4 regions of the Bradyrhizobium sp. F1.4.3 genome follow, and region 2 is predicted to be linked to each of the others. Evidence: predicted binding sites of a transcription regulator. Region 2 holds the regulator's gene; each other region holds the start of a gene.

Region 1 (5,824 bases), on a different contig from region 2:
GAGCGCGAGATCGGCGCAGGCAAGCAGCGCGGCGCGCAGGCCGGTTTCGATATCGACCGCGTCGGTCGCCTGGAGATTGACGGCGGAGAGCAGCCGCTCGAGCCGGTCCGCGCACATCGCCTCGAACAGCGCAGCCTTGCCTGGAAACAGCCGATAGAGCGTCTTGGTCGAGATGCCGGCGCGGCGCGCCAGCTCTTCGGTGCTGGTCGCCGCATAGCCGTCGACCGCGAAGGCATGCCGTGCGGCGTCGAAGACGATCCGTTTGGTCTCCTCGTCGCTGCGCACTGGCGGCCGCCCGCGCGGACGGCACTCGCTTGGGGATTTTGCCTGAGCCATGTTTTTACATGATGCCTGTCATTCCATTGACAGTCCGAAAGCTAGTCCTATTTTGGAAATCGTCAAGTTTCCTAATTCAGGGAGCCGGCCATGACCGTGCACACCGACCCATCCAAGACCGAAGCCACCGTGATTCCAACGCTTCCGCCGGAGGGCGTTCTGCCCGCCGTGTCACCACCGGCTCGCCGCCAAAAGCTGAGCCTTCGCAAGCTATTGCTGGCGGGGGTGGCGGCCGCAGCGCTGGCAGGCGCAAGCTGGTACGGCTACGATTATTGGACCGTCGGCCGATTCCTCGTCTCCACCGATGACGCCTATGTGAAGGCCGACAACACCACCATCGCACCCAAGGTCAGCGGCTATCTCGACCGCGTCCTGGTCGGCGATAACGAGCATGTGAAGGCCGGGCAGGTGCTGGCGCGGATCGACGATCGCGACTTCAGGGTCGCGCTCGATCAGGCCAAGGCCGATGTCGCCGCGGCGAACGCGACAGTGACAAGCAAGCAGGCCCAGCTGGACGTTCAGGACGCCGTGATCGCCGCAGCCAAAGCGACCATCGACGTCGACAATGCCGCGAAGATGTTCGCCCAGCAGGAGAACAAGCGTTACACCGATCTTGCGGCAACAGGCTATGGCAGCGTGCAGAACGCACAGCAGGCACAGGCGCGCAACGCCGGTGCGGAGGCCGCGATCCAGCGCGACACCGCCAACCTCGCCTCCGCGCTCAAGCAGGTCGATCTCCTGAAAGCCGAGATCGCGCAAGCCAAGGCCGCGTCCGCCCGCGCGTCCGCGCTTCAGCATCAGGCCGAACTCAATCTCGGCTACTCGACGATCGTTTCTCCGATCGACGGCGTCGTCGGCAACCGCACCTTGCGTGTCGGCCAGTATGTGCAAGCGGGTACGCAGCTGATGTCGATCGTGCCGGCCGAGGGCGCCTATGTGGTGGCCAATTTCAAGGAGACCCAGCTCACCCATGTCCGCGCCGGACAACAAGTCGAGATCGAGGTCGACACGTTCCCGGGGCAGGTGGTGCGCGGTCACGTCGATTCCATCGCGCCGGCCAGCGGCCAGGAATTCGCACTGCTGCCGCCGGACAACGCCACCGGCAACTTCACCAAGATCGTCCAGCGCATCCCCGTGAAGATCGCGCTGGATGCCGAGACCGCGCCTGCGATCGAGCTGAGGCCCGGCATGTCCGTGATTCCGACGATCGCAACACACTCAGCGCCGACCGCGCAAGCGGCAACGACGCCCAAGGCAAACGTCAAAGCAAAGCTTGTTTCCGGAGGGTCGTGCCATGTCAAACAGCCTCTCAATCTCGACGCCAGCACCCGCAACGCCGGCCGCGACGCCTGAGCGCGTCGCCGATCCCAACCGCGCCAGTGCGACGATCTGGGTCGCGGTGTTCGCGGCGATGATCGGCGCCTTCATGGCGATCCTGAACATCCAGATCACCAACGCCTCGCTGCTCAACATCGAGGGCGGCATCGGCACCGGGGTCGACAACGGATCCTGGATCTCGACGTCCTATCTGATCGGCGAGATCATCGTCATCCCGCTGACCGACTATTTGTCGCGGGTGTTTTCCTTCCGCAACATCATGCTGAGCTTCGCGACGCTGTTCGCCGCATTCTCCGTCGCCTGTGCCTTCACCCACGATTTGCCCTCGATGATCGCGATGCGCGGCCTCCAGGGCTTCTTCGGCGGCGTGCTGATTCCGATGGCCTTCACGCTGGTCTTCACCAGGCTGCCGAAGGGCCAGCAGCCGATCGGCCTTGCCATGTTCTCCCTCGCCGTGACCTTCGCGCCGGCGATCGGCCCGACCATCGGCGGCTATCTCACCGAGAACTACGGCTGGCAGACCATCTTCTTCGTCAACGTCCTGCCCACCGCGGTCATGGTGACCACGCTGTTCTTCACGCTCGAGCGCCAGCCCTTGAATCTCGGGCTGCTGCGTGAAGGCGACTGGTTCGGCATCGCGACGATGGCGGTTGGCCTGGCGTCGCTCCAGGCCGTGCTCGAAGAGGGCAACAAGGACGACTGGTTCGGCTCGCCCTTCATCTTGCGGCTTGCGATCATCTCCGCCATCAGCCTGTCGCTGTTCATCACCAACGAGCTCGTGGTGGAAAAGCCGCTGCTGCGCCTGCGCCTGCTGACACAGTGGAATTTTGGCGTCGGTACGATCGCCGCGGTCTTCCTCGGCTTTGCCCTGTTCGGCTCGGTCTACCTGCTGCCCGCCTATCTCGGCCAGGTGCAAGGCTACAATGCCGAGCAGATCGGCAACGTGCTGGCCTGGACCGGCCTGCCGCAACTCTTGCTGATCCCGCTGGTGCCGAAGCTGATGCAACGGTTCGATGCCCGCTATATCGCGACCATCGGCCTGCTGCTGTTCGCCACCAGCTCGTTCATGAACATCATGATGTCGCTCGACTATTCTGGCGATCAGCTGCTTATGCCCAACATCGTGCGTGCGGTGGGCCAGGCGCTCACGCTGGCGCCGATTTCGGCGCTCAGCCTCGGCAGCGTTGCGCCGCAGGATGCGCCCGCCGCCTCCGGCATCTCCAACATGATGCGGAACCTCGGCGGCGCCATCGGCACCGCGGTGCTCGCAACCATCGTCACCAAGCGCGAGCAGTTTCACTCCAACATCATCGGCCAGTCCGTCACGCTCGGTCGCGAGGAGGTCCGCACCCGCATCGCGCAGATGACGGACTACTTCATCGCCCATGGCGTGCCCGATCCCAACGCCGCGCGCGAGCAGGCCATCATCGCGCTCGGCAAGACCGTCAAGCGCCAGGCGCTGGTGATGGGCTATTCCGACACCTTTGCCGTGATCGGCGTGGTGCTGGTGCTCGCCGCGATCGCGGTGCTGCTGACGCGACGGGTGAAGGCGGCGGGCGGTGGGGGCGCGCACTAAAGGCTTAGAGAGCCGATCGCCAATTTAATGCGGTCGCCGCACTTGACGGCCGCATTATTATATGTTCCCTATATGTTCCATTCAATCTTAGATTGCTATGGAGCATGTCGTGATGAGTATGCGTGGTGAGAACGAGCCGGCCCAACTCGTCATTCACAATGACGACGACACTCCGGATCAGTTCGTAATCGATTTGCTCCGTCAGGTTTTCGGCAAGTCGGAACGCGAGGCGGCCGCGCTGGTCACTCAGATCGAGCAGAAGGAAAAGGCGGTCTGCGGGCCCTATCCGCAAGCTGTCGCCGACGCCTTGTTCAAATCGGCCCAGCAACGCGTTTCCCTGGAAGGTCACAGCCTTCGGATCACGCTCGAGGCGATCAAGACGCCTTGCGAGCTCTGCGGCAAGCCCGAGGGCCGGACGGACGTACGGATCGGAAACCGCACGATCTGGCTGTGCAGCGATTGCATGCGCGCGGCAGATGACAAGGCCGATGAAGCGGAAGAAGAGTTCGATTTTGCCTGCGACGTGCTGGACTGGCACTTTACGAAGGTCCCACGCAGCAAGCTCGTCACCACGATCCGGCAGTTTCCCGGTCACATGCGGGTCGATGTCCAGGCGGCCATCGATCGACTGTTCAGCACGGCTATCCGGCTGTTCGGTCTCAACGAAGAGCAGCGCTACGAGACCCTGTCGATTTCGCGCCTCCTCCGCGAGGGCCGCCATGCGCTGGCGATTGCGCCGCTCCAATATTCCGATGTTGAGATCGGCGAAAAGAGCCCGGCCAAATGTCTGGATAATGGATTGTGGCTGTGCGAGCAGGACAATCTTCGTTACGCAGTCTTGCTCTGCGGACATCGCGAATACAGCCGCGAACCGGGAATTCGGATTGAAATCGCCGTGCCCTCGGGCGCCGCAGGCGCGGCGCTCGTCCAGCAATGCTTCGTCAAATTGGAGCAGGCGGTGCAAGCCGCGCGCACCTATCGCGGCAAGATCCTCTCGCTCGACGCCGATAGCGATTATCGCGGCCGTTCGCGCGGCATTACCGTGCACCGCCTGCCGCCGGTCGCACGCGACGAAGTGATCCTGCCAGAGCAGATCCTGCGGCTGCTCGATCGCAACGTGCTGAATTTTGTCGGCACCCGCGACCAGTTGCGCCGGCTCGGCCAGTCGACGCGCAAGGGCATTTTGCTGTACGGGCCGCCGGGCACCGGCAAGACCCACACAATCCGCTATCTCGCAACACATTTGCCCGGGCATACGACGCTGATCATCACCGCCGAACAAATCGGCCTGCTCGGCGCCTATATGGGCTTGGCACGCCTGCTCCAGCCCTCGATGGTCGTGATCGAGGACGTTGATCTCATCGCCCGCGACCGCGACGACATGGGACCGTGCGAGGAATCCATGCTGAACAAGCTGCTCAACGAAATGGATGGGCTGAAAGAGGATGCGGACATCCTGTTCGTTCTGACCACCAACCGGCCCGAGGATCTCGAAAGCGCCCTCGCCGGTCGCCCCGGTCGCATCGATCAAGCCATCGAAGTGCCACTCCCCGATGAGACCGGCCGCGGCAAGTTGGTTCGCCTTTATGGCAAAGAACTGCCGCTCGACGAGGCGGTGGTCGCGGAGGCTGCCCGGCGCAGCGAGGGCACGAGTTGCGCCTTCATCAAGGAGTTGATGCGGCGTTTGGCGCAGGCGAGCCTCGCGCGCGACGGCGGTAACTCGATCGTTTCGGTCGACATCGACGAGGCGTTGGACGACATGCTGTTCTCCGGCGGCCGGCTCAATGCGCGGCTTCTGGGAGGCGCGCAGGCGATGGCAGCGGGGTGACACCCGCCACCATGGCGGTTCGCTCAGGTTCGTCTCACGGCGCGCAGGTGAAGCTCGACGCCTCGGTCACCGGGCCACTCTTGTAGTGCGGCCAGGCCGGCCAGCGGCACAGCGGCATCGCGCGCAATGTCGCAAACGACAGCGCCTCGACTTTTTGCTCGGTGACTTCGAGATCGCCGGGCGCCTTGCCGTTCTCGACCCAGTCGACCAGTGCACTCAGCATGTCGACATTGGCCGGCGCGCCGGAGCCGACATGGTCGACGCCGGGCGCGGTGTAGAGCCGCGCAAACTCCGCGGTTTCGGCCTTGCCGAGCTTGCGCTCGACACTCTCGAAATAGCGGATGCCCGCATAGGGGCTCTGCGCATAGTCTGACATGTGCTCGAGCATGATCAGCCGGCCGCCGCGGGCGCGGAAGCGGCCGAGATCGGGATCGGTCGAATCCATCAGGCTCGAGACCTCGAGCAGCCGCGCCTTGTGTTCCTCGGGGTTTGTAAGTGGTGACGTCGAGCTTGGGATCGCGTGCGAACACATATTGAATGCCGCCGGCGCCATAGATCCAGGCAATGCCGTTGCTGGGCGCAGGCGGCTGCGCGGGCGGCGCCGTGCCGAGCCACCACGCGATCCAACCACCGGTCGGGCCGATCGCCGGCGTGTCCTCGCCGGAGACGCCCCAGCCCGGATAGTCGTCAAGACCATTGGCGAGCGCGAACGGAAATTTGTAGGTCGCGTGCAGCGTGTTCACGGC
Region 2 (5,824 bases):
CCTTCCACTTTCACCGTGTCACGCCGTTCGGCGTGCTCGCCAATCTCGGGGCGATGCCGGTGGTCTCGGCACTGGTCATGCCTGCCGGGCTGTTGGGATTGCTTGCCGCTCCCTTCGGGCTCGACGGCGTGTTCTGGTGGCTGATGGGGATCGGCATCGACTGGATGGTCGCAGTGTCGCGCTGGGTCGCGGCATTGCCCGGCGCCATCGGGCACGTCGGCGCCTTCGGCACCGCGCCGCTGATCGCGGCAAGCCTCGGGCTCGTCCTGATAGGCCTGTTGCGCACGCCTTTGCGCTGGTCCGGCGCGCTGGTGCTGTTCGTTGCGATCCTTTGGGGTTTGTCCGTCCGGCAACCCGATATCCTGATTGCCGGTGACGGGCAGAGCGTTGCGGTGAGGGGCAGGGATGGGCAGCTGCATCTGATCAGGACGAACAAGGACAGCTTTCTGCTCAAGGAGTGGCTTGCGGCCGATGCTGACTCCCGCGATGCCGGCAGCGCCTCGCTCGCCAACGACGTGTCGTGCGACGATTCAGGCTGCGTGACGCCGCTTGCCGATGGCCGCCTGGTCGCGCTGGCGCTGCGCATCGAGGCGCTGGCCGATGATTGCAGCCGCGCCGCGCTGGTGGTGACGGCCCGGCCTGCGCCGCCCGATTGTACGGCGATGGTGGTCGATCGGCAGCGTCTGGCGAGCCAGGGCGCGCTGGCGCTGACGCGGCGCGGCGACGGCTTTGCGGTTCAGGCGGTGAAGGCCAGGGGCGCAGATCGTCCCTGGTCACCGGCTACCGCCGGCGCGGGGGATTTCGACACGAGTCTTGCGCCGAAAGCGGTCGCGCCCCGCAACCGGGACGCTACGCCTGCGGAAGCCGATTTGCAGGCCGAGGATTGAGCGGACTGACTAAAGGTACCAGGCCAGCACGGCTTCGAGCCTTGCGCCGTCGATCACTGGCAGGACCACCATCCGGCTCAGTCCGGCCGCGCAAGCCTCCACGGCTGATCCGTCATGCGCAAGATCATCGTTGAGCGCGGGTATACCGGTGGCCCAGGCCCCGCCGATGCTGCCTTCGCCCCTGGCGATGGATTTGGTCGCATAGAGCGCGGCGAGGTCGGTCTGCGCACTGCAATCGCCGGCGCGAAACACCAGCGCCGAACGGGCCTCGTTCGGGACCCAGGTCTCGACGCGGCGCGCAATCGGCGTGGCTTGGGCGGAGAGGAATGTCAGGACCCAAGTCTGGTTGGTGCCGGTCCGGTAGGGCACGCCGACGCCGAGATTGATCCCGACCTTGGCGGCGTCCTCCCAGCGCAGAAAACTCTTTGCATCGTGCAGATCCCTGATGATCAGCGGCAGGCCCGCTTTCCAGGTGCGTCCGGGCAGGCCGAAGCCGCGGGGAAATTTGGTGTGGCGGGAGTTGAACTCGAAGATGTCGGCGCTGCCGTAATAGCCGTCGACGAGCCCCATCTCGTGCGAGACCTCGGCATCGTTGTGCCAGAGCTCGATCGCGCCGACATGCGCCTCGTCGCCGCCGCAGAGCAGCACCATGACGGCTTGCAAAAATTCGCCGGCAAACACCGGCACGGCCACGCCGCAGGTCAAGCCGGCCTTGAGAGCCTGATCGGTCCGCATGAAATAGGAGTTGGCGAATTTGGTGAGGATCACCGGGTGGCCGCTGGCCCATGCCTTGCCGGGAAGCCCCTGGTCATATCCGAAGCGGAGGTTCTCGCTCGCGGCCTTGAATGCGGACAGGCCTTCGCTGTAGAGGCCGCCGCCAAACTCCAGCCGCACGCGCGTCCGGTCAGGCACCCAGAGTTCAACGACGCGAATGAAGGTTTTCATCGAGCGTGTCCGCCGCCTCAAGCCGCGAACAGCATCGGCCATTTGGCAGCGGAGCGGACGTTCAAAATTCAGGCAGGGCAGCGCAAACTTCGTGCGGCGGGAGATAAAGAGACGCAAACCACTCCATCTCGCCGGCCTCGGCCGGCGATGGACATTTCAATCCTCGCCCCAGCCATGGCCGGGGGAAGGCTGCGTCAGCCGATCGGCAGGCGGGTGATCGTTGGCTGCCTGTCGGCGGTGATCTGCGGCTTGTGCTCGCGTTCGCCGACCGGCTGGGTTACCGGCAATTGCAGCACGGTTGCGCGCTGGCCTTCGACGAGCTGAGTCACCAGCACGTATTTGCCGTCGGGGAATTCGATCGCGTCATGATGGCGATCGGGAATGTGCGGATCGACCTTGCCGAACTTGCCGACGCGGGAGTTGATGGTGCGCGTCCAGATCCAGCGATTGTCGTAGCGGACGCTGTCGGCGAAGGCGAGCTCCGTTCCCGGCAGCAGGCAGACCGCGACGGACATGTCGGCTTCGGAGGCGAAGCCGCGCGTCGAGGTGCCGCGGAAGGTCGTCGTGACGATCGTCTCGCCGACTTCTGCGGGACGCGTCGCGACGGCATGAAGGCTATAGTCACACATCGGGTGCTCCTCATTCAGGATAGAGCACCCGCGCCTCTTCTGAGGCGCAGGCCTCTATCAGAGTGGAAGCCTGCAACCCTCTGCTTGGTTGTGGGCAAATCTGCGGCTTGGGTCCGCGAGCCACAATCACAATATCTTTTTCAAATGCACGAGGAACAATGCCTGCACTCGTGCATTTGGGGAGCTTCGACGTCAGCGGCCAGCAGGCGCCGACCAACCCGAATATTGCCAGGCCGGCTGCGACGGCCGTTCAACCGCATTGCGGGCATCGCGGAATTGCTCGCTCGTCGCCTGCGGTGCCTTGCGGGCATGGTGCTGCGACTGTGCGGCGAAGGCTTGCGACGCTGATGCTGCGATCAGCGCCACCGTGACTGTGCTCAGAATGATCTTGCGCATGGTTGTCTCCTCGGTCTCTCAAAGGCCTGCGAAGCGATGGATGCTTCGTGCGGCGTGCCGAGGATGTAGCGCCGGAGAGGGGGCCGGATAATCTGTGCAAAACCAGAAAGACTATCCAGCCGGAGCGGACAATCGTCCGCTCCAATCGTGAACGCGCGGCCGCCAGCCAAGCGGCCGAGCGCAATAGGCTTAATACTTCCGGTAAAGCCCGATCAGCTTGCCCTGAATTTTCACCCGGTTGGGCGGCAGGATGCGCACCTCATAGGCGGCGTTCGCCGGCTCGAGCGCGATCGAGGCGCCACGGCGGCGGAAGCGCTTCAAGGTTGCTTCCTCGTCGTCGATCAGCGCCACCACGATGTCGCCGGTATCGGCGGTCTCGTTGCGCTGGATCAGCGCCATGTCGCCGTCGAGGATGCCGGCCTCGACCATCGAATCACCGCGCACTTCGAGCGCGTAGTGTTCGCCCGAGCCGAGCATGTCAGGCGGTACGCTGATGGTATGGCTGCGGGTCTGCAAGGCCTCGATCGGCGTACCGGCCGCGATACGGCCCATCACCGGCACCGCGACGGGACGTTCGCCGTCGTCCGCGGGCCCGCTGGAGCTGGCGCGCACCTTGCCGAGGTTGCCTTCGATGACGCTCGGGGTGAAGCCGCGGCGGCTGCCGGCGGCGGCCTGGAGCTCGGGCAGCTTGATCACCTCGATGGCGCGGGCGCGGTTGGGCAGGCGCCGGATGAAGCCGCGCTCCTCGAGCGCGGTGATCAGGCGATGGATGCCCGATTTCGAGCGCAGATCGAGCGCGTCCTTCATCTCGTCGAAAGAGGGCGGCACGCCGCTTTCCTTCAAGCGTTCGCTGATGAACCGCAGAAGCTCGTATTGTTTGCGCGTTAGCATCTCGATCAAAATCCCCCGGTTGATGTCGTTCGGTTCCGAGACGTTCAATTCAGCGGCGAGCCGCTAGATGCTCGAAACAAATCATGAACGGACACTATATGTTCGATATGTGTTCCGCAACTGCTTAATTTACCGTGAACGCCGCAAAGTTCAGGGAACGCATGTGGTCCAGACGTTCAGGCGGGGAGCCGCAACACCTCGCAGGGCGAGCCTGTTTCAGCCTTCGGTGCAAACGGCGCGCGCACGAGAAGTGCCTGTGCCGCAGCGAGATTCGCGAGCAGCGAGGAATCCTGATGATTGACCGGAAGGGCGACGAGCGTGCCGTCGTCGCGCACCTCGAGACGCGCGCGAAGATAATCCTCGCGCTGGTCATTGGCGCCGACATCGCGGCCGAGCACGGCGCGCTCGCGGCGATGATGAATCACTTCGCGGCCCGACAGCGCACGAATCAGCGGCACCATGAACAGGAAACCGCAAACGTAGGACGACACGGGATTGCCCGGCAGGCCGATCACCCGCATCGTGCCGAGCCGCCCGTGCATCATCGGCTTGCCCGGCCGCATCGCGATCTTCCAGAACGCCATCGAGATACCTTCGGCATTGAGCGCCGGCTGGACCAGGTCGTGGTCGCCGACCGAGGCGCCGCCGGTCGTGATCAGGATGTCGGCGCCGGTCTCGCGCGCGCGGCGGATGCCCGCCGTGGTGGCCTCCAGCGTGTCGGCGGCAACGCCGAGATCGATGGTGTCGGCGCCCTCGCGGCGGGCGAGCGCGTGCAGGGCGTAGCCGTTGGAATAGACGATCTGGCCATGACCGGGCGTGGTGCCGGGCATCACCAGTTCGTCGCCGGTGGCGAGGACCGCGACCTTCGGACGGCGGCGGACGGGAAGCTGCGGATGGTTCATGCCGGCCGCGAGCGCGAGGTCGCGTTCCGTGAGCCTGGTGCCCTTGAGCAAGAGCATGTCGCCCTCGCGAAAGTCGATGCCGGCGGGGCGGATGTGCCGTCCGCGGATGGCAGCTTCCTTGATGGTGATGCGCCTGCCGTCTGCGACCGTGTCCTCTTGGATCACGACGGCGTCGGCGCCGTCGGGAACCACGCCGCCGGTGAAGATCCGTACTGCTTCGCCGGCGCCGACCGTTCCGGCAAACGGCCGGCCCGCCGCGACCTCACCGATCACCGTCAGCTGGGAATCGATCTTTGCCGCGTCGACTGCGCGCACGGCATATCCGTCCATCGCCGACATCGCCTGCGGCGGCTGCGTGCGCCGCGCCGCGACATCGCGCGCGAGCACGCGATGGAAGGCATCGTCCAGCGGGGCCGCTTCTTCGGACAGCGGCTCAGCGCCGGCAAGCACCGCGGCAAGCGCGTCAGAAACCGGCATCAAGGCCACGGGTGAAAACTCCTGCTTGGCGCCGTTCGGGCGAATGGGCGGCGAGAGTTCTAACCGAGTGCGGGCGCAGAGGCAAAGCAGCTGCGGAGCGGGATTACTCATCCTGCATCGCCGGCTCTGCATTGCGAGAGGCTGGCGTCAGGTCCGGCGCGGCACGATCCGAAAGACGAGACGGATCGGTAAGAGCGTGGCCAAGGCGAGGATGAGAATGACGCGCGCCATGGCCAGCATCGATCAACTTCCCGTCTGCTGGCCCGGACTGACGTCCGGCGCCACATCAGGAGCTTTGGGGCCCTGATCCCTGTCGGGCAGCGGATCGGCCTGGGATTTCAGGTCGGCGGCCTTGCTGATCAGCTTTGCCGAAAGGTCCGAATCGGAGGTGGTTCTGGCGAATTGGAGAAGGAGAAAGGCTTGCTTGGTGAGGTAGGTTTTGCCCAACACGATGATGCGTCCGTCCGTAGAAGTCCCGACGGACTCAAGAGTCCGGAAGCAGCATTCCGTTCCTGGAACTCCGTACAAAAATGCACAAAGTGTTCTGGTTCCTCATTTCCGGGTGAAATTGTTCCGGAATCGGCCGACTGGAGGGCCTCGCCAACGGTCAGATTCCCAGTGCCTTCAGCGCGTCGCCGACATCGCGGGGCGAGGTCACATGCACCGCGGTCAGCCCGCACGCCCGCGCGCCTTCGAC
Region 3 (5,824 bases), on a different contig from region 2:
CAACGCCCGAGGTCCCGCTGCGGCCATGCAGGACCGCGTTCATGATGCCGACGCCCATGATCGAGCCGATCAGCGTGTGCGAGCTCGACGCGGGCAGGCCGAAATACCAGGTGCCGACGTTCCAGATGATGGCGGCGATCAGAAGCGCGAACACCATCGCGAAGCCGGCGCTGGAGCCGACCTGAAGGATCAGCTCGACCGGCAGCAGCGAGACGATGCCGAACGCCACTGCGCCCGAGGACAGCAGCACGCCGAACAGGTTGAACATGCCGGACCACACCACGGCGATGTTAGCGGGCAGGGAGCGGGTGTAGATGACGGTCGCGACCGCATTGGCGGTGTCGTGGAAGCCATTCACGAACTCGAAGCCGAGCGCGATCAAAAGCGCGACAAAGAGCATGAGGAAGGGGGCGATGCTCTTGACCTGCGTGCCGGTCGCATCGACGTCGACCCAGATGCTGTAGGCGACGAAGAGCAGTGCGGCGGCGATGACCCCCATATAGATGATGCCAGTCAGCGGATGGAATCCGCCTTCGAGGTCGGGGCCCTTACGCAAGGCTGGCTCGATGGAGCCGGGTAAAGCAACGTCACTCATCGGAATTCTCCTGTCCCAATGCCCTGATTTTGCGCGCGGCATGTGACAGCCAGTTGAAATGGTTGAAAAACTATTGATAAGGTGGAACCTTTCCACCGCCTGTTGCGGAGTGTGTCAGGCGGCGTGGGCGGATTTGCTCTGCAAGCCGGCGGCGATCTTCAGATCTTCGACAAAGCGCTGATATTCCAAAATTTTGGCCTCGGGATCGGGCAGCCGGAGCAAATAGGAGGGATGGACGGTCACGAGCGCCTTGCGGCCGTCAGGAAGATCGATCAGCCGGCCGCGGGTTTTGCCGATGGGCGTGATCTTGCCGAACACGCTTTGTGCGGCGGTGGCGCCCATCGCCACGATGAGATCAGGCTGGATTGCCGAAACTTCCCGCTCATACCATTGCCGGCACGCCCGGATCTCCGGCGTCGCAGGCTTTTGGTGCAGCCGGATTTTTCCGCGCGGCAGAAATTTGAAGTGTTTGACCGCGTTGGTGACGTAGACCTTCTTGCGGTCGACGCCGGCCTCCTCCAGCGCGCGGTCGAGCATCTGGCCGGCCGGGCCGACGAAGGGATGGCCGGCGAGGTCTTCCTTGTCGCCGGGCTGCTCGCCGACCAGCATGATGGTGGCGTCCTTTGGACCTTCGCCGAATACGGTCTGGGTCGCGTCCTTGTAGAGCGGGCAGGCGCGGCAATGGGCGGCCTCCTCGCGGAGCGCTTCGAGATCGTCGGCGGCGGTCTTGCGTGTCATCGGAGCCTCCGGCCGCGGGGAAATCCGTCCGCCGGTCCAGCGTTCGGCATCAGCGAGCAGAGGTCCAAGTATCGACGCGTCCTGGAGGTTCCTCCGGCGCTTCACCGGCGCGTCAGTCGTCGTCAGCCGGTCGGGCTGGAAATGGCGCCGCCAGGTTTCCTCCAAGCGGCCTGGGGCAGGCCACTCCGTCCGGCTGATCCCAGGCGTGAAGGAGATCGCGTGACCGTCCCAATGGGCACAAACGTCAGGTGTGAGGATCGACCAGGGCATATCGGCAAAACGACGCGCGAAGAACGGCGCGGCGAATGCGACGATGTGATGCTCCGGCTCGAACCAGGCGGCGTAATGCGCCTTCTGCTCGCGCCCGATCTCGCGGAAGCGGATGAGGTCGCGCATCCGCTGCGCATCGCTCTGCACCGCGCCTGCCATAGCGGTTGCCTGTGCCACGTCGGGATCGGTCATCGTTGCGAGCAGGTCGTGATCGGCCTTCAACCGCCAGAGCAGGCGATAGACCAGTGCAAAGCGCGCGCCGTCACGATGCAGGATCGCGATGCGGGCAAGCTCGATGAAATTGGCCGGCACGGTGAACGTGCTCTCGGTCTCGATCGGCGGGAGGCTCGGCGCTTCGGACAGGCCGGGCGGTGCCTGGTCTTTCGTTTGGCCTTGCACGTGCCACGTCACGTCCTCCGGCGCGATGTGATGAAGCGCGAGCGCGCGTGCGGCTAGACGCCAGCCGTCGAAATCGGTCTCGCTGTCGAGGGCAATAAGGTACATGACACTCGAATCCTCTTGATTTTACTCATGAATCCGTAGGCGCGCCAATTTGATTGACTCTCATACGCCCGTTAGCTTTATATTAGAACATATCATGAACAAATGAGCCGGCCGCTGGTTCTCTTTTTGAGAGCCATCGGCAATCACCTCTGAAGGAGCGGCGAGCATGAGCGGCGCACGCATCAGCGCGCTTGCGACCTTGCGCGGCCAGATCGAGCGCATCGAGACCACCGAGGTCGTGCATCATCGTGATCGCGTGACGCTCGGCCACGGCGAGGCGGACAGCGCCCTGAAGGGCGGGCTCGCGCGCGCGGCAATTCACGAGGTGTTTTGCGAGGGGCGCCAGGGCGCGACCGCGACGGGATTTGTCACCGGACTTGCGGGGCGTGTGACAGCGCGCAAACCGCTGTTATGGGTGCGGCAGGATTTTTCGGAAATTGAAACCGGCGCGCTGTCGATGAACGGGCTTGCCGAGCTCGGCCTCGATCCGCGCCGCGTGGTGATGGTGCGTGCCGCCGATGTGGAGAGCGCGTTGCGCACCTCGGCCGACGCACTTGCCTGCGATGCGCTCGGCGCGGTCGTGCTCGAGCTCTGGGGCGAGACCAGACAGTTCGATCTCGTGGCGAGCCGGAAGCTCACGCTCGCAGCACAAGCCTCAGGTGCGACCGGCCTCTTGCTGCGCATGGCGGCGCAGCCGCTGCCCTCAACCGCGGAGACGCGATGGATGCTGCGCGCGGCGCATTCGCCACCGGGCGCCATGTGGAGCGCCTGGGGTGCGCCGCGCTTCGATGCCGAGCTGTTGCGCAATCGTCACGGCCCGTGCGGCCGGTGGATCATGGAATGGAAGTGTGATGAGTGCCAATTCAGTGAACCGTCGGCGTATCCTCAGCCTGTGGCTGCCGCGCCTGCCCATCGACCGGATCCAGCGGCTCTTCAACGGCGGATTGGGTAATAATCCTGAGCCCAACATCGTCGTCATCAAGGACAACAATGCGCTGGTGATCCATGCGCTCGACGATGCGGCATCGCGCTTGGGCCTGCATATCGGCCAGCCGCTGGCCAATGCCCGGGCGATGTGCCCGGAGCTGAAAGTGTTCGATGCCGATGTCGTGGCCGATGCAAAAACGCTCAGCGACATCGCCGACTGGTGCGACCGCTTCACGCCGCTGGTCGCGCTCGATCCGCCGCACGGACTGTTCCTGGACATCACCGGCTGCGCGCATCTGTTCGGCGGGGAAGCAGCGCTGTTGCAGGCGCTGGTCCGTGCGCTCGCCCGCCAGGGCTTTGTCGTCAGCGCGGCGATTGCCGGCACCTCTGTCTGCGCGCGCACGCTGACGCGGCAGGCGTCCGGCACCATCGTCGCCGATGGCAGAGAGGCGGAGGCGATCAGCGCCCTCCCGGTGTCCGCGCTCGGCGCGGGCGAGGCCATCACCACCGGCCTGCGCCGGGCCGGCCTGAAAACCATCGGCGATGTCGCCTCCCGCGCACCGCACGAGATCACGGCGCGGTTCGGCGCAGGGTTTTCGACCCTGCTCGTGCATGCGCTGGGACAGGGCGATGCACCGATCAGCCCGCGCAAGCCGCTGCCTGACTACATCGTGGAGAAGCGTTTCGCCGAGCCGATCGCGACCGACACTATGATCGCGATGACGCTGTCGCGGCTCGCCGACACGCTGATTGCCTCCATGGAGAAGCAAGGCAAGGGCGCGCGCCGGCTGGAGGCCGCGTTCTTCCGCACCGACGGCGTGGTGCGCGCGATCATGGTCGAGACCGGGCGGCCGGTCACGCAAAGCAAAGTCATCGATCGGCTGTTCCGCGAGCGTCTCGATGCACTCGCCGATCCCCTGGATCCCGGCTTCGGCTTCGACATGGTGCGGCTGTCGGCGAGCCGCACCGAAATCGTGGTGCAGGAGCAGCGCGATCTCGATGCCCACGTCCATGACAATGACGAGCTTGCCGCGCTGATCGACCGCATCGCCGCGCGCATCGGCGGAAAGCGCGTGGTCGTGCACCTGCCGCAGGACACGCATATTCCGGAGCATGCCGTGCTGGCCGCGCCGGCGCAGCATCATCTCATCGCCGCCATGCAGGCCGAATGGCCGGCGCGCGCCGAGAGCGAGCCGCCGCTGCGTCCGTTGCGGTTGTTCGAAAAACCGGAGCCGATCAAGGTGCCGTTTGCGACCGTGCCGGACGGCCCGCCGCATCAGTTTACCTGGCGGCGCGCGCAGCATGCGGTGGTGCGGGTGGAAGGGCCCGAGCGCATCGCCATGGAATGGTGGCGGCAGGACGGCAGGCAACTGACGCGGGATTATTTCCGTATCGAGGATGCCGAGGGCCTGCGCTTCTGGATTTTTCGTGATGGTCTTTACGAGGGGGAATGCTTCGACGACGACGGCAAGCCCATTCCCCCCGGCTGGTATGTCCACGGTCTCTTCGCATGAACACGCCTGCTTATGCCGAGATCGGCATCACCACAAACTTCTCCTTCCTGCGCGGCGGATCGGACCCGCGTGCCTATGTGCATCAGGCGAGTAAGCTCGGCATTCCCGCGATCGGCATCGCCGATCACAACACACTCGCCGGTGTGGTGCGCGCCTATAAGGAACTCGACAATGCGGAAGTGTTGAACAAGCCAAAACTCCTGATCGGCGCGCGCGTCGTCTTCATCGACGGCACGCCCGATATTCTGGTCTATCCGCGCGACCGCGCGGCCTATGGCCGGCTTTGCCAGCTCTTGACCAAAGGCAAGCGCGGCGACGACATCACGCGGATCGAGAAGGGCGAATGCCATCTCACCTTCGCCGATCTCCTCGAGTTTTCGGAAGGCCAGCTTCTGGTGCTGACGCTGCCGCATCGTTTCGAGCCGGTGCAGGCGCTGGATGTTCTTTCAAGTCTCAAGGCAAGCCGCGCCGAGGGTGTGTGGCTGGCGGCGAGCCTGATCTATCGCGGCGACGACCGGCGCCGTCTGGCGCAGCTCGATGATCTCGCGGCGACGGCAAAGGTGCCGCTGTTCGCGACCAATGAGGTACTTTATCATGATGCCGGCCGCCGTCCGCTTCAGGATGTGCTCACCTGCATCCGGGAAAAGACCACGATCGAGGCGATCGGGAGGAAGCTGGAGGCCAATGCCGAGCGGTTTCTGAAAGCGCCCAGGGAAATGGCGCGGCTGTTCCGCGATTTCCCCGAGGCGATCGCGGAGACCATGCGCTTTGCGGACAAGATCGAGTTCACGCTCGACCAGCTCAAATACCAGTATCCGGACGAGCCGGTGCCGCCGGGCAAAACGGCGCAAGGCCATCTGGAGGACCTGACCCGGGCGGGCGTACAAAAATACTTCGGCGGTGAGATCGATGACAAGCTTCGCGCCACTCTCAAGAAAGAACTCGCGCTGATCGCCGAGCTGAAATACGCTCATTACTTCCTCACCGTGCACGACATCGTGCACTATGCGCGCAGCCAGAACATCTTGTGCCAGGGCCGCGGCTCGGCGGCGAACTCGGCCGTGTGCTACGTGCTCGGCATCACCTCGGTCGATCCGACCAAGGTCGATCTGCTGTTCGAGCGATTCATCTCCAAGGAGCGGCTGGAGCCGCCGGATATCGACGTCGATTTCGAACATTCGCGGCGCGAGGAGGTGATGCAATATGTTTATCGCCGCTACGGCCGCCACCGCGCCGCGATCATCGCGACCGTCATCCATTACCGTCCGCGCAGCGC
Region 4 (5,824 bases), 130 kb from region 2:
CGCCGAGGCCGCCGCAGGCAGGACACGCGCCATAGGGGTTGTTGAAAGAAAAGAGTCTCGGCTCGATCTCGGGGATGGTGAAGCCAGAGACCGGGCAGGCGAACTTTTCCGAGAACAGGATGCGTTCGGGCCCGCTCTTGTCGTGGATCTTTGCGGTCTTCTTTTTCTCTTCCGCCGGCGCTGCTGCCGGCGCATCGGCGAACTCGACGACGGCGAGGCCCTCGGCGAGCTTCAGCGCGGTCTCAAAGCTTTCGGCGAGACGCTGGCCGATGTCTGCGCGCACCACGATACGGTCGACCACGACGTCGATGTCGTGCGGGAATTTCTTGTCGAGCGTCGGCGCTTCGGCGAGCTCATGGAAGGTGCCGTCGATCTTGACGCGCTGAAAGCCCTTCTTGAGCCATTCGGCGAGCTCTTTCCTGTACTCGCCCTTGCGGCCGCGCACGACCGGGGCGAGCAGATAGAGGCGGGTGCCCTCGGGCAGCGCCAGCACGCGGTCGACCATCTGCGATACGGTCTGGCTCTCGATCGGTAGGCCGGTCGCCGGCGAATAGGGTACGCCGACGCGGGCCCATAACAGGCGCATGTAGTCGTAGATCTCGGTCACCGTGCCGACAGTGGAGCGCGGGTTCTTCGAGGTCGTCTTCTGCTCGATCGAGATCGCCGGCGACAGGCCGTCGATCTGGTCGACGTCCGGCTTCTGCATCATCTCCAGGAACTGGCGGGCATAGGCCGACAGCGATTCAACATAACGGCGCTGGCCTTCGGCATAGATGGTGTCGAAGGCGAGCGAGGATTTGCCGGAGCCGGACAGGCCCGTGAACACCACGAGCTTGTCGCGGGGAATCTCGACGTCGATGTTCTTGAGGTTGTGCTCGCGCGCGCCACGGATCGTAATTGCGCGCAGGTATGCTCCCGCGTTCTGCTGTTGGCGCTTCGCCTTGATCACTTCATCCATCCTGGTGGTCCTCAAGGAATCCCAAAGGCGCGCGATCGCGCCAAGGTTGAAGGCGCGCTTTGCCCGGAACCGGGATCGGCGCCGATGGGTATGCCGGCGAACGTAGGAAGAACGGGGACGGATTTCCAGTGCGACTTGCGAATCGTCAACGGATTGTTGGCGTGCTGGCGGCATTTGGCAGCAGGAACGGGCGGAACGTGCCGCCAAACAAAAAGGCCGGCGCGAGGCCGGCCTTCCGTAACGCTGTGGCGTTGGAGACGAAGCTCAGTACTTCGCGACGATCGGGCCCCCGAAGTGATAGTTTACGCCGACCTGCACGGTGTGGAAGTTGAGCGTGCCGGTGGGCAGGGCACCGAAGTACGTTTCGCCGCCGAGGCTGCGATAGAGGTACTCGCCCTTGATCGACCACTGCGGAGCAATGAACGCCTCGACGCCCGCGCCGACGGTCCAGCCGGAGTGCCACTTGCTGTCCGACGCGGTCACACCGAGCGCGCTGATGCTGACCTTGTTGTCGATCCAGGCGTAGCCGCCGGTGCCGTAGAACAGGACGTTGTTGACGGCCCAGCCGATGCGGCCGCGCACGGTGCCCATCGCATCGGTCTTCGAGCTCAGCGTCGTGCTCACAACACCGAAGCCGGGGACAGCGACAGGACCCGTCGCCGAGGCGCTGACGTCAGCCCAGGCGCCGTCGGCCTCGAGGCCGAACACGACGTTGCCGGTCTGCCAGTTGTAACCGGCGGTGCCGCCGACGAAGCCACCCTGCATCCTGGGGCTGTTTGCGTCTTCCCAGGCGCCGCCACCGACGATACCGAGGTAGAACCCGGTCCAGTTGTAGACCGAGGCCACAGCCACCGGAGCCTTGGTGTAGGGGCGTGCTGCGAGATCGGCGGCCGAAGCCGGAGCAGCGAGAGCGAACAAACAGGCCGAAGCCAACAAAACCTTCTTCATTTTCAACTTAATCCCAGTCCCGGTTTCTGTTCTTGGCCTTCCACGATCGGAAGGGCATCGGACGCGTTGGTCCAACTGATGTCGTGCTTACACCACTGAAGCTGCAAGTTGTGTCTCTCAAAAGTCACAACAGACGCATAATGTAACACTCACTGTCCTATTAATTCCCGCGGGGAGCACGCAGCAAAAGGGCCGACACGAAGCCGGCTTTCGATTTTCAAGTGATGTCAGAGGGATATCGGTACTTCGCGATCACCGGGCCACCCCAGCGAAGTTCACGCGGATGAGGTGGATATCGACGTCCTGGCTGATCCGCTCGGAGCGTGCAGCAACGCCAGGTGGTGCGCCGGCGAAGTTGCCGGAGCACATTCGGCATTAAAATCTCGCTGGAACAAATCTGGAACAAAGCTTGGGCCGATGCTATATGTGGGGATAACCCGAGGGCTGATGGGCTGATCGGTCCGCGCAAGCGTATAGGGTCGCGTCAACAGGCTGAAGAGGACCGCGGGGCGCGGCCCGGCCTCATGAATTCAGTGGCATTGGAGTGGAGAGCGGCGATGGCGGGAAGCGTCAACAAGGTCATTCTGGTTGGAAATCTCGGCAAGGATCCGGAGATCCGCCGCACCCAGGATGGGCGGCCGATTGCAAATTTGAGCGTTGCCACCTCGGAGACCTGGCGTGACAAGGCCACCGGCGAGCGCAAGGAAAAGACCGAGTGGCACCGTGTCGTGATCTTCAATGAAGGTCTCTGCAAGGTTGCCGAACAGTACCTGAAAAAGGGCGCCAAGATCTACGTCGAAGGTGCGCTCCAGACGCGCAAATGGACTGACCAGAGCGGTGCGGAGAAGTACTCCACCGAGGTCGTGCTTCAGGGCTTCAACTCGACCCTCACGATGCTCGATGGCCGTGGCGGCGGGGGAGGCGGCAGCTTTGGTGAGGAGCCGGGTGGCGATTTCGGCTCGTCCGGTCCCGTCAGCAGCGCGCCGCGCCGGCCGGTGGCCGCTGGTGGTGGTGGTGGCCGCAACAGCGACATGGACGACGACATCCCGTTCTGAGGTGGGCGCCTCGTCCTGACCGTCGCCTTGCTCGCGTGATGCGGCAGGATTTCTTACCAATTTGCGGGTAAAGCTCGGTTTTTCCCGGCTTACGTCTTGTGCTGCCTTCAGGTTTTGACGGGCTGTCATGTGAATGGTATTAACTTTATGTTAATCCTGTTTACATGGGTTGCCGGTCGATTTGGAGGAAGCCCCGCATGAGCCTTGCGCCGTTGCTTGAGGCTGCTCCGGCCATCCCGCTGCATGCTTTCGCCGCGATGGCGGCCTTCCTGCTCGGCCTCGTCCAGTTCGCGGCCCCCAAGGGTACGCTGCCGCACCGGACGGTCGGCTGGATCTGGGTGGCCCTGATGACGTTGGTGGCCGCGTCCTCGTTCTGGATCCACCAGATCCGCCTGGCGGGGCCGTTCAGCCCGATCCACCTCCTGTCGATCTTCACGCTTGTAATGCTTCCGCTGGCGGTATGGCGCGCCCACGCCCATCGCGTCGCCGCTCACCGGCGCATCATGATCCTCCTGTTCGCGGGTGCGCTGGTGGTGGCGGGCCTGTTCACGCTGGTGCCCGGGCGCATCATGCACCGGGTGATTTTCGGGGCCTGACGGGCGGTTTGCGGCGGCCGATTTGGAGCCCGTTTCTGATGGCGGCGCGGAGTGCGTAAGTCTCTGGAAAAACAGTCGGAAAAAGCGCTTCCCTGGAGCTTGCAAGGGTGGTTATCAGGGGGGCGATGCGCTATATGATTCCCAGATAAAAACTCACCGGATTCCCCCTTGGCTGACGACGACAACAAGCCCGGCGACCAGCCGGCGCAACCCTCGGACATTCGCCCCGTCTCGATCTTCGAGGAGATGAAAAAGTCCTACCTCGATTACGCCATGAGCGTGATCGTGGCGCGTGCGTTGCCTGATGCCCGCGACGGACTGAAGCCGGTGCACCGCCGCATCCTGTACTCGATGCACGAGCAGGGGCACACGCCCGACAAGAAGTACGTCAAGTCCGCCCGCGTGGTCGGCGACGTCATCGGTAAGTATCATCCGCACGGCGACCAGTCGATCTACGACGCCATGGTCCGTATGGCGCAGGACTTCTCGATGCGCGTGCCGCTGATCGACGGCCAGGGCAATTTCGGCTCGGTCGACGGCGATCCGCCGGCCGCTTATCGTTATACCGAAGCGCGGCTGACCAAGTCGGCGCTGGCCCTGCTGGCCGACATCGACAAGGACACCGTCGACTTCCAGCCGAACTACGACAACAACGAGACCGAGCCGTCGGTTCTTCCGGCCAAGTTCCCGAACCTTCTGGTCAACGGTGCGGGCGGCATCGCAGTCGGCATGGCCACGAACATTCCGCCGCACAATCTCGGCGAGGTCATCGATGCCTGCGTGGCGCTGATCGACAATCCCGCGCTCACCATCGACGAACTGATCAACATCGTTCCCGGACCGGATTTCCCGACCGGCGGCATCATTCTCGGACGGGCGGGTATCCGCGCCGGCTACCATCTGGGCCGTGGCTCGGTCGTGATGCGCGGCAAGGTCACGATCGACACCATCCGCAAGGAGCGCGAGGCGCTCATCGTCACCGAGATTCCGTACCAGGTGAACAAGGCGACGATGGTCGAGCGCATCGCCGAACTGGTCAAGGAGAAGAAGATCGAAGGCATCGCCGATCTGCGCGATGAATCCGACCGCGACGGCTTCCGCGTCGTTATCGAGCTGAAGCGCGACGCCGTGCCCGACGTGGTGCTGAACCAGCTCTACAGATTCACGCCGCTGCAGACGAGCTTCGGTGTCAACATGGTGGCGCTCGACAGTGGTCGGCCGCGGATCATGAATCTGAAAGACCTGCTCGCCATCTTCGTCGACTTCCGTGAGCGGGTCGTCACGCGGCGAACCAAGTTCCTGCTGGGCAAGGCGCGCGACCGCGCGCATATCCTGGTGGGTCTCGCCATCGCCGTTGCCAATATCGACGAAATGATTCGCGTCATCCGCACCTCACCGGACCCGACCACGGCGCGCGACACCCTGATGTCGCGCGACTGGCCGGCCCGGGACGTCGAGGACATGCTGACCCTGATCGATGACCCGCGCCACCGCATCAGCGAGAACGGCACCATCCGGCTGTCGATGGAGCAGGCCAGGGCCATTCTCGATCTGCGTTTGCAGCGCCTGACGGCACTCGGCCGTGACGAGATCCGCGAAGAGCTCGACACGCTCGCCGGCGAAATTGCCGATTATCTCGACATCCTGCGCTCACGCGCTCGCGTGCTCGACATCGTCAAGACCGAGCTTGCCGAAGTGAAGGCCGAGTTCGCCACCCCGCGCCGGACCGTGATCATCGAGCAGGAAGGCGAGGTCGAGGACGAGGACCTGATCCAGCGCGAGGAAATGGTCGTCACTGTTTCGCACGCCGGCTATGTCAAGCGCGTGCCGCTGTCGGCCTATCGGGCCCAGCGCCGCGGCGGCAAGGGCCGCGCCGGCATGCAGACCCGCGACGAGGATTTTGTCAGTCGGCTGTTTGTAGCCTCCACGCATACGCCGGTGCTGTTCTTCTCGTCGCGCGGCCAGGTCTACAAGGAAAAAGTCTGGCGGCTGCCGATGGCTGCGCCCAACGCGCGCGGCAAGGCGCTGATCAACATCCTGCCGCTGGAGCAGGGCGAGCGCATCACCACCATCATGCCGCTGCCCGAGGATGAATCCACCTGGGCCAACCTCGACGTGATGTTCGCGACCACCGGCGGCAATGTCCGCCGCAACAAGCTGTCCGACTTCGTTGACGTCCGCCGCTCCGGCATCATCGCCATGAAGCTCGACGACAATGAAGCGATCGTCGACGTGCAGATCTGCACAGAGCGCGATGACGTGCTGCT

Evidence for each region. The regulator LexA, encoded in region 2, represses DNA repair genes until DNA is damaged. The targets are predictions, from matches to a motif close to TGTTCNNNNTGTGTTCNG.
Region 1: the regulator LexA is predicted to act here: its motif matches at 3,313-3,330, upstream of ABIB73_RS31340 (ATP-dependent Clp protease adaptor ClpS).
Region 3: the regulator LexA is predicted to act here: its motif matches at 2,191-2,208, upstream of ABIB73_RS33515 (ImuA family protein).
Region 4: the regulator LexA is predicted to act here: its motif matches at 2,294-2,311, upstream of ABIB73_RS01985 (single-stranded DNA-binding protein).

Annotation. Positions count from the first base shown of each region.
Region 1 covers NZ_JBEPRN010000018.1:62,088-67,911, reverse strand. Annotated here, with positions in the region: gene ABIB73_RS31355 (TetR/AcrR family transcriptional regulator) at 1-285, opposite strand, end outside; gene ABIB73_RS31350 (HlyD family secretion protein) at 427-1,689, shown strand; gene ABIB73_RS31345 (MDR family MFS transporter) at 1,631-3,250, shown strand; gene ABIB73_RS31340 (ATP-dependent Clp protease adaptor ClpS) at 3,363-5,078, shown strand; partial or broken gene ABIB73_RS31335 (tannase/feruloyl esterase family alpha/beta hydrolase) at 5,113-5,824, opposite strand, start outside.
Region 2 covers NZ_JBEPRN010000001.1:512,239-518,062, reverse strand. Annotated here, with positions in the region: gene ABIB73_RS02615 (ComEC/Rec2 family competence protein) at 1-887, shown strand, start outside; gene ABIB73_RS02610 (GAF domain-containing protein) at 897-1,832, opposite strand; gene ABIB73_RS02605 (hypothetical protein) at 2,027-2,461, opposite strand; gene ABIB73_RS02600 (hypothetical protein) at 2,654-2,857, opposite strand; gene lexA (transcriptional repressor LexA) at 3,047-3,748, opposite strand; gene ABIB73_RS02590 (molybdopterin molybdotransferase MoeA) at 3,925-5,136, opposite strand; gene ABIB73_RS02585 (hypothetical protein) at 5,371-5,577, opposite strand; gene ABIB73_RS02580 (HAD family hydrolase) at 5,735-5,824, opposite strand, start outside.
Region 3 covers NZ_JBEPRN010000021.1:113,361-119,184, forward strand. Annotated here, with positions in the region: gene ABIB73_RS33505 (inorganic phosphate transporter) at 1-595, opposite strand, end outside; gene ABIB73_RS33510 (UdgX family uracil-DNA binding protein) at 710-2,107, opposite strand; gene ABIB73_RS33515 (ImuA family protein) at 2,274-3,059, shown strand; gene ABIB73_RS33520 (Y-family DNA polymerase) at 2,959-4,548, shown strand; gene ABIB73_RS33525 (error-prone DNA polymerase) at 4,545-5,824, shown strand, end outside.
Region 4 covers NZ_JBEPRN010000001.1:386,071-391,894, reverse strand. Annotated here, with positions in the region: gene uvrA (excinuclease ABC subunit UvrA) at 1-958, opposite strand, end outside; gene ABIB73_RS01990 (outer membrane protein) at 1,223-1,906, opposite strand; gene ABIB73_RS01985 (single-stranded DNA-binding protein) at 2,464-2,961, shown strand; gene ABIB73_RS01980 (DUF2306 domain-containing protein) at 3,159-3,557, shown strand; gene gyrA (DNA gyrase subunit A) at 3,726-5,824, shown strand, end outside.